Linked DNA regions of Methylosarcina fibrata AML-C10. The protein of the gene in region 1 binds, or shares a complex with, the protein of each later gene. Links are inferred from orthologs where the notes say so. Each region holds a gene or a part of one and is shown on either strand. Other genes may lie near its edges.

Evidence for each region.
Region 2: the proteins of dnaG (region 1) and dnaB are in contact, whole or in part, in a crystal structure (PDB 2R6A), measured with the Geobacillus stearothermophilus proteins. The link is inferred for Methylosarcina fibrata AML-C10 from one-to-one orthologs. Residues at the interface, in WP_049624496.1 of Geobacillus stearothermophilus: Lys456, Leu457, Leu458, Pro459, Ala460, Asn463, Ala464, Leu467, Leu535, Leu536, Ile537, Ala538, Gln544, Glu545, Asp548, Tyr549, His552; in WP_033016901.1 of Geobacillus stearothermophilus: Ser13, Glu15, Ala16, Gln18, Glu91, Leu92, Asp94, Ala95, Val96, Pro97, Thr98, Ala99, Ala100, Asn101, Tyr104, Tyr105, Ile108.

What each region holds. Positions count from the first base shown.
Region 1 is NZ_KB889965.1:4,615,682-4,618,576, reverse strand. It holds dnaG (DNA primase), read left to right. Parts: upstream 1-527; coding sequence 528-2,264; downstream 2,265-2,895. Other genes in the region: rpoD (RNA polymerase sigma factor RpoD), read left to right, coding at 2,347-2,895; A3OW_RS0121880 (GatB/YqeY domain-containing protein), read left to right, coding at 52-504; rpsU (30S ribosomal protein S21), read left to right, coding at 1-38. UniProt on the Escherichia coli protein: RNA polymerase that catalyzes the synthesis of short RNA molecules used as primers for DNA polymerase during DNA replication.
Region 2 is NZ_KB889965.1:1,288,301-1,296,183, forward strand. What follows is about bases 1-2,835. They hold dnaB (replicative DNA helicase), read left to right. Parts: upstream 1-638; coding sequence 639-2,033; downstream 2,034-2,835. Other genes in these bases: ssb (single-stranded DNA-binding protein), read right to left, coding at 1-446; alr (alanine racemase), read left to right, coding at 2,076-2,835. Also shown: more of alr, read left to right, coding at 2,836-3,179; A3OW_RS0106240 (DEAD/DEAH box helicase), read left to right, coding at 3,208-7,458; A3OW_RS0106245 (PAS domain S-box protein), read left to right, coding at 7,532-7,883. UniProt on the Escherichia coli protein: The main replicative DNA helicase, it participates in initiation and elongation during chromosome replication. Travels ahead of the DNA replisome, separating dsDNA into templates for DNA synthesis.

The DNA.
Region 1 (2,895 bases):
CGCTAAAAAATCTGCGTCGCGGCCGTCCTGCGGTTTGACAAGGCTGCCATGATGGAATCATCAATAACGGATCGCATCAAGGACGACATGAAAGCCGCTATGAAAGGCGGCGACAAATTCAGACTGGGCGTGATTCGTTTGATTCTGGCCGCCATTAAGCAGGTCGAAGTCGATGAACGGATTACGGTGGATAACGACCGAGCCATTCTGGTGCTGGACAAGCTGCTGAAACAGCGGCGCGAATCCATCCGGCAGTTTACCGACGCCGGCCGGCTTGATCTGGCGGAAGCGGAAGAGGCCGAGGCGAAAATAATCCAGGAATTCCTGCCGCAAGCCCTGACCGAAGCGGAAATCGATGCAATGATCAACGAGGCAATTGCCGAGTCCGGCGCCGGGTCGATCAAGGACATGGGGAAAGTTATGAGCTTGCTGAAAGCCAGAATGCAAGGGCGCGCCGATATGTCGGCAGTGAGCAACAAAATCAAGGCTGCATTATCGGCTTAGGCGCTTCCGTTCCGGTATCGGCCATGTCCGGCGGCAGAATTCCCCGCACCTTTATTGACGATCTTTTAGCTCGGGTTGATCTGGTCGATTTGATCGATACCCACGTCCCTCTTAAAAAAACGGGCGCAAATTATGTAGCCCGTTGCCCTTTTCATACCGAAAAAACCCCCAGCTTTTCCGTCAACCGGAACAAACAGTTCTATCACTGCTTCGGTTGCGGCGTCAGCGGCAATGCCATCAGCTTTCTGATGGATTTTAATCATCTGGATTTTGTCGAAGCCGTCGAGGATCTGGCAACCTTTGCCGGTCTGGAAGTGCCGAGAGAGGCTTTTGAAAAACCCGACTCCGGCAACAAAGGGGATTTACCCCTGCTTTACCGCACCATGGAGCAGGTGGCCGCTTTTTATACCGAACAATTGAATACCCATCCGGAAGGAAAAAAAGCCCTGGGATATCTGCAAAACCGCGGCGTTTCAGGCGAGGTAATCGCCGATTATGTGCTCGGTTATGCCCCTCTGGCATGGAAAAAACTACAAGAGCGGTTCGATTCGCAACGTCTGCAAACCTGCGGATTACTGGGCAGGAACGAAGAAGGCGATCTCTATGGCCGTTTTCGGGGCCGAGTCATGTTCCCGATTCGAGACAAACGCGGACGAGTCATCGGCTTTGGCGGACGCATTCTCGACGATTCTTTGCCCAAGTACTTGAATTCTCCGGAAACGCCCCTATTTCAGAAAGGCAGGGAAGTATACGGACTGTACGAACTGCTGCGCAAGAATTCCAAACCCCAAAGGATTCTGGTAGTGGAAGGGTATATGGATGTCATCGCCCTGGCGCAGTTCGGCATTCATTACGCCGTCGCCACGTTAGGAACAGCCACCTCCCAGGCACATCTCGAACTGCTGTTTCGATTCACCGGCGAAGTGGTATTGTGCTTTGACGGCGACAAAGCCGGCCGGGAAGCGGCATGGCGGGCAATGGAACCGATTTTTCCTTGTCTAAGGGATGGCCGGCAGGTACGCATCATGTTGTTGCCGCAAAACGAGGATCCCGACTCCCTGATTCGCAAGGAAGGCGAGACGGGGTTCGCCAATCGTTTGCAAGCAGCCGAAACGCTTTCGGACTATTTTTTTACCCGGCTTTCGTCGGAATTAAACCTGAGCAGACTGGAAGATCGGGCCCAACTGGTCAACAGGGCCAAACCCTATCTGGATAAATTGCCGCAAAGCATATTCCGGGAAATGATGTTTGCGAGGCTCAGGGAGCTAACGGAGTATCGTTCGCTGGATGTTTCGGAGAATACGGCTAAACTTAAGCGAAAATATGACCGCAAGCCACTTCAAGAAAAAGGCAGACCGTCCTCCGCGCGGACCGCTCTGGCCTTATTAGTGCAGAACCCTCGATTGGTCGAACTGATTGAACAAAAGGAAATTGACTGGAATGAGCTGGATTTTCCCGGCGTGGAATTGTTTAAAGATATCCTGCACGCGGTTCTCGCAAACACACCGGCCACTGCCGGCGCGCTGCTCGAGATTTTCCGGGAAAAACCCGAAGAAAAATCCGTCAAAGCCCTAGCCCTTTTACCCTTACTGGTGCCGCCTGACGGCCTTGAAGCCGAATTTTCCGATGCGCTGGATAGGCTCCTGGCCCAATCCAGATCTTCGGTATTGGATAAATTATTGGCCAAGGAACAATCCGCGGGACTCGATAGGCGCGAAAAAGACTTGTTACGAAAACTTCTGGCTCATACTCATAAATAATTGTGATGCCAAAATTTAAATTTATATAGTATAATTATCTGTTCAGTTTAGTCCGGCTGAATCCTTATTCGGTGAGTGAATGATGAATCAAGAACAACAGCAATCCCAGCTTAAACAATTGATAGCCAAAGGCAAAATCCAGGGTTTTCTGACCTATGCCGAGGTGAATGATCACTTGCCTAGTGACATTGTTGATCCTGAGCAAATCGAAGACTTCATCGCCATGATCAACGACATGGGCATTCAGGTTTATGAAGTCGCCCCCGATGAAGACTCGCTGATCACCGACTCGGCCGCAGTCACTACCGATGACGAAGATGCGGAAGAAGTCGCCGCTCTCGCCTCGGTCGACAGTGAATTCGGCAGAACGACCGACCCGGTTCGCATGTACATGCGGGAAATGGGTTCGGTAGAGCTGTTGACGCGCTCCGATGAGTTAAAAATCGCCAAGCGCATTGAAGAAGGCCAGCAACAACTGGTTAAGGCAATCTCTCGTTCCTGCATGGTCGTGGAAGACTTTCTGCAATCCTATGACTCCATTTCCGGAGAAGAAGGCGGCATCCGGCTGACCGATCTAATCACCGGCTTTGTCGATTTGAGCGAACCTGAAGATCTTGCCGCCGTCGCCGCC
Region 2 (7,883 bases), 3.3 Mb from region 1 along the record:
GGAGGCGGCATCGAGTCGGAAGGCATCGCCTCGGAGCGGTGTCCTGACGACGACGGTCTGCCGGCAGGGGCATGGCCGCCTTGAGGCTGGTCTCCGCCGAAGCTGGCGGTGCCGCCGCTGCGGCTGTCCAGCATATGCATCTCTTCCGCGACGATTTCGGTCGTATAGCGGTCCTGTCCGTCCTGTCCTTGCCACTTCTGGGTCCGAATGCGTCCTTCCACATAAACCTGGCTGCCTTTTTTCAAATATTCGCCGGCCACTTCGGCAAGACGGCTAAAAAAAACCACGCGGTGCCATTCGGTCTCTTCCTTGCGCTCGTTCGTCTGTTTGTCTCTCCATCTTCTGCTGGTAGCCAGGCGAATGGTCGTTACCTGGCCGCCGTTCGGCATGAAGCGAACCTCAGGATCGGCACCCAACCTTCCTATCAATATAACTTTATTCAGCATCTTTTACTCCAAAATGTTATTTTCCACTGCATCTAAGCATTTCTATTTCAACTGAGACATGTTCGAACGGAGAAAGTTGTCAGGCCGGTGCATGGAGTCACAGTTAAATTTGATAAAATGGCAGTATATCAAAACCGGGGCTCTTGCGAATACGACCCGGAAAAAATCTTTACCCATCATTCCGGAATTGTTATGTCAGAACCACTTCTCTATCCTCAGGACGTTTCGCTGGAAGCGTTAAAGATCCCGCCCAATTCGATTCAGGCCGAACAATCGGTGCTGGGCGGATTGATGCTGGACAATCAGACCTGGGATTCCGTTTCGGATAAAGTGTCCGAAGAGGACTTCTATCGCAAGGACCATCGCCTCATTTTCAAAACCATCGCTGCTCTCGCCGAAAAACAGGTTCCGTTCGACGTCATCACCATTTCGGAAGCCCTGGAAGCGGTGGGCGAACTGGAAAACGTCGGCGGCCTGGCCTACTTGGGCCTGCTGGCCAAGGAAACGCCGAGCGCCGCGAACATCGTCAGTTACGCCAACATCGTCCGGGACCGGTCGGTGCTGCGCCAGTTGATCCACGTCGGCACCCGGATTGCCGATTCCGCGTTCAATACCGAAGGCCGGGATACCTCCGAACTGCTCGAACAGGCCGAGCGCGACGTCTTCAAAATCGCCGAGCAGCGTCAGCGCGGACAAGGCGGCTTCCAGTCGATCAAAACGCTGCTGGCGCGCGCGGTGGACAAGATCGAAATCATGTTCGCCCAGGAAGGCTCGATTACCGGCGCCGGCACCGGCTTTACCGAGCTGGACCGGCTGACTTCCGGCCTGCAGCCGGCCGACCTGATCATCGTGGCCGGCCGTCCCTCGATGGGCAAGACCACGATCGCGATGAACATGGCGGAAAATATCGCCATCAAAAGCGGCACGCCAGTCGCAGTCTTCAGTATGGAAATGCCGGGCGACGCTCTGGCGATGCGGATGATGTCGTCGCTGGGCCGCATCGACCAGCACCGGGTCCGCACCGGCAAGCTGGAAGACGACGACTGGCCGCGCCTGACTTCGGCGATGAGCCTTCTCGCCGAAACCAAGCTGTTTATCGACGACACGCCCGCGCTGACGCCCACCGAAGTGCGTTCGAGAGCCCGGCGGCTGACGCGCGAACACGGCCAATTGGGACTGATCGTACTGGATTATCTCCAGTTGATGCAGTCGCCGAGCAGCGGCGACAACCGGGTTCAGCAGATTTCCGATATCTCGCGCGGTTTGAAGGCGCTGGCCAAGGAATTGAACGTGCCGGTGATCGCGCTCTCGCAGTTGAACCGCAACCTGGAGCAGCGGCCGAACAAGCGTCCGATGATGTCCGACTTGCGGGAGTCCGGCGCGATCGAGCAGGACGCCGACCTGATTCTGTTCGTTTACCGGGACGAAGTCTATAACGAAGACAGTCCGGACAAAGGCATCGCCGAAGTGATTGTCGGCAAGCAGCGTAACGGCCCGTTGGGCACAGTCCGGCTGACCTTCCTCGGGCAATATACCCGCTTTGAAAATTACGCAGGGAATCCTTATGGCAGCGACGACTATGAATAAAAGCCGCCTCTCCGAAACCATCGGCCACGACGAGGGCTTCCGATGATGCCGGCCACCTACGCTCTCGTCCATCTGGAAGCCGCCCAGCATAATCTTGAGATCGCCCGCCGCCATGCCCCCAAAGCCCGGATCATGGCGGTCATCAAGGCCAACGGTTACGGCCACGGCCTGGTGCGCATCGCTCAGGCTCTGGCTAACGCCGACGCCTTTGCGGTCGCCCGGGTCGACGAAGGCATCTATTTGCGCAACGCGGGCGTTCGACGCCCCATTACCGTCCTGGAAGGCTTTACCTTTAACGAAGAACTGGACACGCTCCTGCATTACGGTCTCGACTCGGTAGTACACTCATTCATTCAGTTCGACGTTCTCGAACGAAGGACCGAGACCGGGCAAATGGACGCCTGGCTGAAGCTCGACACCGGCATGAACCGGCTCGGATTCAAGCCGGAAGAATTTGACGCCGCCTATCGAAGGTTGAGCCGATGCCGAATCGTCCGCGGCCCCTGCCATCTGATGACCCATCTGGCCAACTCCGACGCCGTCGACGACGGCAAGACCGCAAGACAACTCAAGCTGTTCAACGAAACGGTGCGCCCCTATCCGGGTCTGCGCAGCATCGCCAATTCGGCGGGCATTCTGGCCTGGCCCGATGCGGTCAGCGACTGGGTCCGCCCCGGCATCATGCTGTACGGAATCTCTCCGTTTCCGGACCGTACCGGAGCAGAGCTCGGCCTGCAACCGATCATGGAGTTATACTCCCGGCTGATCTCGGTAAAGCCGCTCAAAAAAGGCGAAACGGTCGGTTACGGAACGGGGTGGGTTTGCCATAGGCCCACCACCCTGGGCGTCGTGGCGATCGGCTACGGCGACGGCTACCCCCGCCATGCCGAAACGGGCACGCCGGTGCTGGTCAACGGCCGGCGCGTTCCTTTGATCGGCCGGGTTTCCATGGACATGATCACCGTCGATCTGGAAACCCAACCCGATGCCAAACCCGGAGATCCCGTCTGCCTGTGGGGAAGAAATCTTCCGGTCGAAGAAATCGCGCTGCACGCAGGCACCATTCCCTACACGCTGGTCTGCGGCATCACTCAACGCGTGCAGATCATCGTCGACGAGCCGCGGAATTGGCCGGCCAGAGCATGACGGCGCGCCGGATCATACGACTATCGCAATGAGTCCCTTGCTACATTCATTTCATCCGGTCGTGGCCGGTTGGTTTTTCGGCCGCTTCAAGGCGCCCTCGGAAGTTCAACTCCGGGCCTGGCCCGCGATCCAGGCCGGGCAATCGACGCTGATCGCGGCGCCGACCGGCTCCGGAAAAACCCTGGCCGCCTTTCTGGCGGTCATCGATCAACTGGTTCGGCAGGGACTGGAATCAACGCTTCCCGACGAGACCCGGATTCTTTATGTCTCGCCGCTGAAGGCCCTGTCCAACGACATTCACAAAAATCTGGAATTGCCGCTGTCCGGCATCGGCATGGCGCTGCTGGAAGCCTCCCTGCCGGGCATCGTCATCAGAGCCCAAACCCGGACCGGCGATACCTCCCAGGCCGAGCGCACGGCGATGAAGCGCTATCCGCCGCACATCCTGGTAACGACGCCGGAATCCTTGTATCTTCTGCTGACTTCGGGCTCCGGACGGGACATGCTGAAAACCGTACGCACCGTGATCGTCGACGAAATCCATGCGCTGGCCGGCAACAAACGCGGCGCGCATCTGATGCTCTCGCTCGAACGCCTGTGCCAATTGACCGAAAAACCTCCGGTCAGAATCGGTTTGTCCGCGACGCAAAAGCCGCTCGATGCGATCGCCCATTACCTGAACGGCTGCCGGGACACGCCCTGCACCGTCATCGACACCGGCCACGTCCGCCGCCGCGACCTCAGAATCGAAGTCACCGGCTCGCCGCTGGAAGCGGTCATGGCCAACGAAGTCTGGACGGAAATCTACGACCGCCTGGAACAGCTCGTTCTCGAGCACCATACCACGCTGATTTTCGTCAATACCCGCCGTCTGGCCGAACGCGCGGCCGCGGCCCTGGCCGAACGGCTCGGCGAGGACGCGGTCACCGCCCATCACGGCAGTCTGGCCAAGGAACACCGTCTTTCGGCCGAACAACGCCTGAAACAAGGCAAGCTGAAAGCGCTGGTCGCAACCGCTTCGCTCGAGCTGGGCATCGACATCGGCGACGTCGATCTGGTCTGCCAGCTCGGCTCGCCGCACGCGATCGCGACCTTTTTGCAACGGGTCGGACGCTCCGGCCACCGTCTCGGTGCCACGCCCAAAGGCCGGCTGTTTCCGCTGTCACGGGACGATTTGCTGGAATGCACCGCCCTGCTTGCGGCAATTGCCGAGGACCGGCTCGATCAAATTCGGATTCCGGACCATCCTCTGGACGTGCTGGCGCAGCAGATCGTCGCCGAAGTTGCCTGCCGGGAATGGAGCGAGCAGGCGCTGTACCGCGCCTTCACGAGGGCCTGGCCTTACCGTGCACTGACCGAGGAGCAATTTTCGGCCGTGGTCAAAATGCTCGGCGAAGGCTATCACACCCGGCGCGGACGGCGCGGCGCCCACATCCACCGCGATCTCGTCCACGGCATGCTGAGAAGCCGCAAGGGCGCCCGGCTGACGGCGCTCCTGAACGGCGGCGCGATACCGGACCAGTTCGATTACGACGTAATATTGCAGCCTGAAAGTTTATTCGTCGGCACGCTGAACGAAGATTTCGCTTTTGAAAGCATCCCCGGCGACATCTTCCAGCTCGGAAACAACTCCTACCGGATGCTCAAGATCGAACAGGGCAAAGTATTCGTCGAAGACGCCCACGGCCAACCGCCCAACATTCCGTTCTGGTTCGGCGAAGCGCCGGGCCGCACCGTCGAATTGTCGGAAGCCGTCTCGGATCTTTCGGAAAAGCTCGACTGCATGCTGGAACAAGGGCCCGAGGCGGCGCGCGCCTTCCTGGAGCGCGAGCCGGCGCTTCCTGCCGCGGCGGCCGAACAGTTGCTGAATTACCTGGCCGCCGCGAAAGCCGCGCTGACCGTATTGCCGACTCTGAATACGCTGGTCTTCGAGCGGTTTTTCGACGAGACCGGCGACATGCATTTCGTCATCCATTCGCCCTACGGCTCCAGGGTCAATCGGGCCTGGGGCCTGGCGCTGCGCAAACGGTTCTGCCGGCGTTTCAATTTTGAACTGCAAGCCGCGGCCGGCGAAGACAACATCATTCTATCGCTGGGCCCGACCCACAGTTTTCCGCTGCTGGAGCCTGCCTCCTATCTGAAAGCCGACAGCGTCGAACAGGTTCTGGTGCAGGCGCTGCTGGCGGCGCCGATGTTTCCGTCGCGCTGGCGCTGGGTCGCGAACACGGCTTTGGCGGTGCCCCGCAACCGGGCAGGAAAAAAAGTGCCGGCCCAGTTTCAGCGCAACGACGCCGAAGATTTGATTGCCGTCGTTTTTCCCGATCAACTGGCCTGCTTCGAGAACATTGCCGGCGACCGGGAAGTGCCCGATCACCCCCTGGTCAATCAGACCTTGTGGGATTGCCTGCACGAACTGATGGACATCGACGGCCTCAAACAATTGTTGAAAGGCATCGAGAACGGCGCCGTTCGCATCGTCGCGCGGGATCTGACCACGCCGTCGCCGATGGCGCAGGAAATCATCAACGCCCGGCCCTACGCCTTTCTCGACGATACGCCGGCAGAGGAACGGCGCACGCTCGCGATACAGCAAAGGCGTTTCGCCGGCGCGGCGGAGGCCGCCGACATCGGCCGGCTGAATCCCGAAGCCATCGAACGGGTACGGCAGGAAGCCTGGCCCCTGGCGCGCGATGAAGACGAATTGCATGACGCGCTGGTGGTGCTGGGCTGCCTGACCGAACAGGAAGGCCGGAGCGCTCCCGGCTGGTCTGCGTTGTTTGCGAATCTGCAGCAGGATCGGCGCGCCACGGCCATGACGCTTCCTCAAGGCCAGCGTCTGTGGGCCGCCGCCGAACGCTTGCACGAATTACAGATCGTCTATCCGGAGGCTTCCTTGTCGCCTGCCATGGATGCCGCTGCCGGCGATTCGGCTCAGGATCGGGAAACCGCCTTGGAGGAATTGGTGCGCAGCCGGCTGGAAGGATTAGGGCCGGTCACGGCCGAGCGCCTAACAGCCTCTCTGGCTTTGCCGAACGCCGGCATCGAGCGGGCGCTGCTGGCCCTGGAACAACAGGGTACGGTTCTTCGGGGTAGCTTCACTCCGGGCTGCGGGGAAACCGAGTGGTGCGAACGGTCGCTGCTCGCGCGCATTCACCGCTATACCTTGAAACAATTGCGCAACGAAATCGAGCCGGTAGCGCCCGCCGACTACATGCGTTTTCTGTTCCGCTGGCACAGGCTGCACGAACCGGTGGCCGGCGAGGCCGCTCTGGCCAAAATTCTGAAGCAACTCGAAGGCTGCAATTTGCCGGCCGCCGCCTGGGAATCGGACGTCCTGCCGCGCCGAAGCAAGCCTTATTACGCTTCGGAGCTGGATCAACTGTGCAATTCCGGCCAGTTCATCTGGCTTCGGTTGAAGCCTGTGACCGGAAGCCATCCCAAATCGGCCGGAAAAACGACGGCGATCGCCTTGATCGAGCGCGCTCATCTGGAGGAGTGGCGCCATTTCTCGCCGCTGCCGGACAAAGACAAGCTGGATCTGTCCGGGAACGCCCTGAGAGTCTATGACGCACTCAGCCGATGGGGCGCCAGTTTTTTTCAGGAACTGACGAGCGAAACCGGCCTTCTGAAAACGCAGCTCGAAGAAGCCCTGGGCGTTCTGGTCGCCGCCGGCCTGGTCACTTCGGACAGTTTCCAGGGCCTGCGCACTCTGGTCGTGCCGCAAAAAATTCTGCATCGGCGCAGCAAACGCTATCCTTTTCATGATCCTTTGGCCGCCGCCGGCCGCTGGTCTTTGTTGCGTCCTCAACGTTCCAAACCCGAGGATTCCTATCAGCCGGTGGAACACGTTGCCCGCACGTTGCTTTTGCGCTACGGCGTGATTTTCCGCAAGTTGCTGGACAATGAAGAAAACCTTCCGACCTGGCGGGAACTGCTTTATGTCTACCGCCGCCTGGAAGCCCGCGGCGAACTGCGCGGCGGCCGCTTCGTACAGGGGTTCGCCGGCGAACAATTCGCCCTGCCGGAAGCGCTGAGTGCCCTGCGCGACGTCCGCAAGCACCCCAAAACCGGCGAACTGACCGTAATCAATTGCGCCGATCCGTTGAACTTGTCCGGTATCATTACACCCGGCGAGCGGATTCCGTCGATTTCCGGCCAGCGCATGATCTACCGCGACGGCGTACCTCTGGCGTTCGGCCAGCGCGATAAAGTCACTTATCTGGAACCGATGGATGCCGAGCATCAATGGCGGCTGCAATGGGCGTTGATGGGAAAATAGGAAATCAATCTTTATGATGCACATTCCCCATGGCCCTTCCGCGAACATTGGAAATCGAAGAAATCACTATTTAATGAAACAGTTTCTTAGCAATGCCTATATCGCCTCGATCCTGGGGGTTGGGGCCATTTTATTCGTATTAAAAAAGCTACAGTTCATTTTCGGAAATTCTTCGCCGCTCCTGCTGTTTCTGATCGTCATCGCTTTTTCCGGCTGGCGGGGCGGATTAAAGGCCGGGCTTTTCACTACGGCGTTGAGCACCGCAGCCAGCATCTACTTTCTGACCGAGCCGGATCACTCGTTCTATATTACCCACCCCAGCGAATTGCTTCGGACCATTCTTTTGGCGAGCGTGGGCGCCATCTACAGCTTGATCATTGCCCGTGTATACCAGCAGGAAAAACGGGCCTTGCAGACGGTTATGG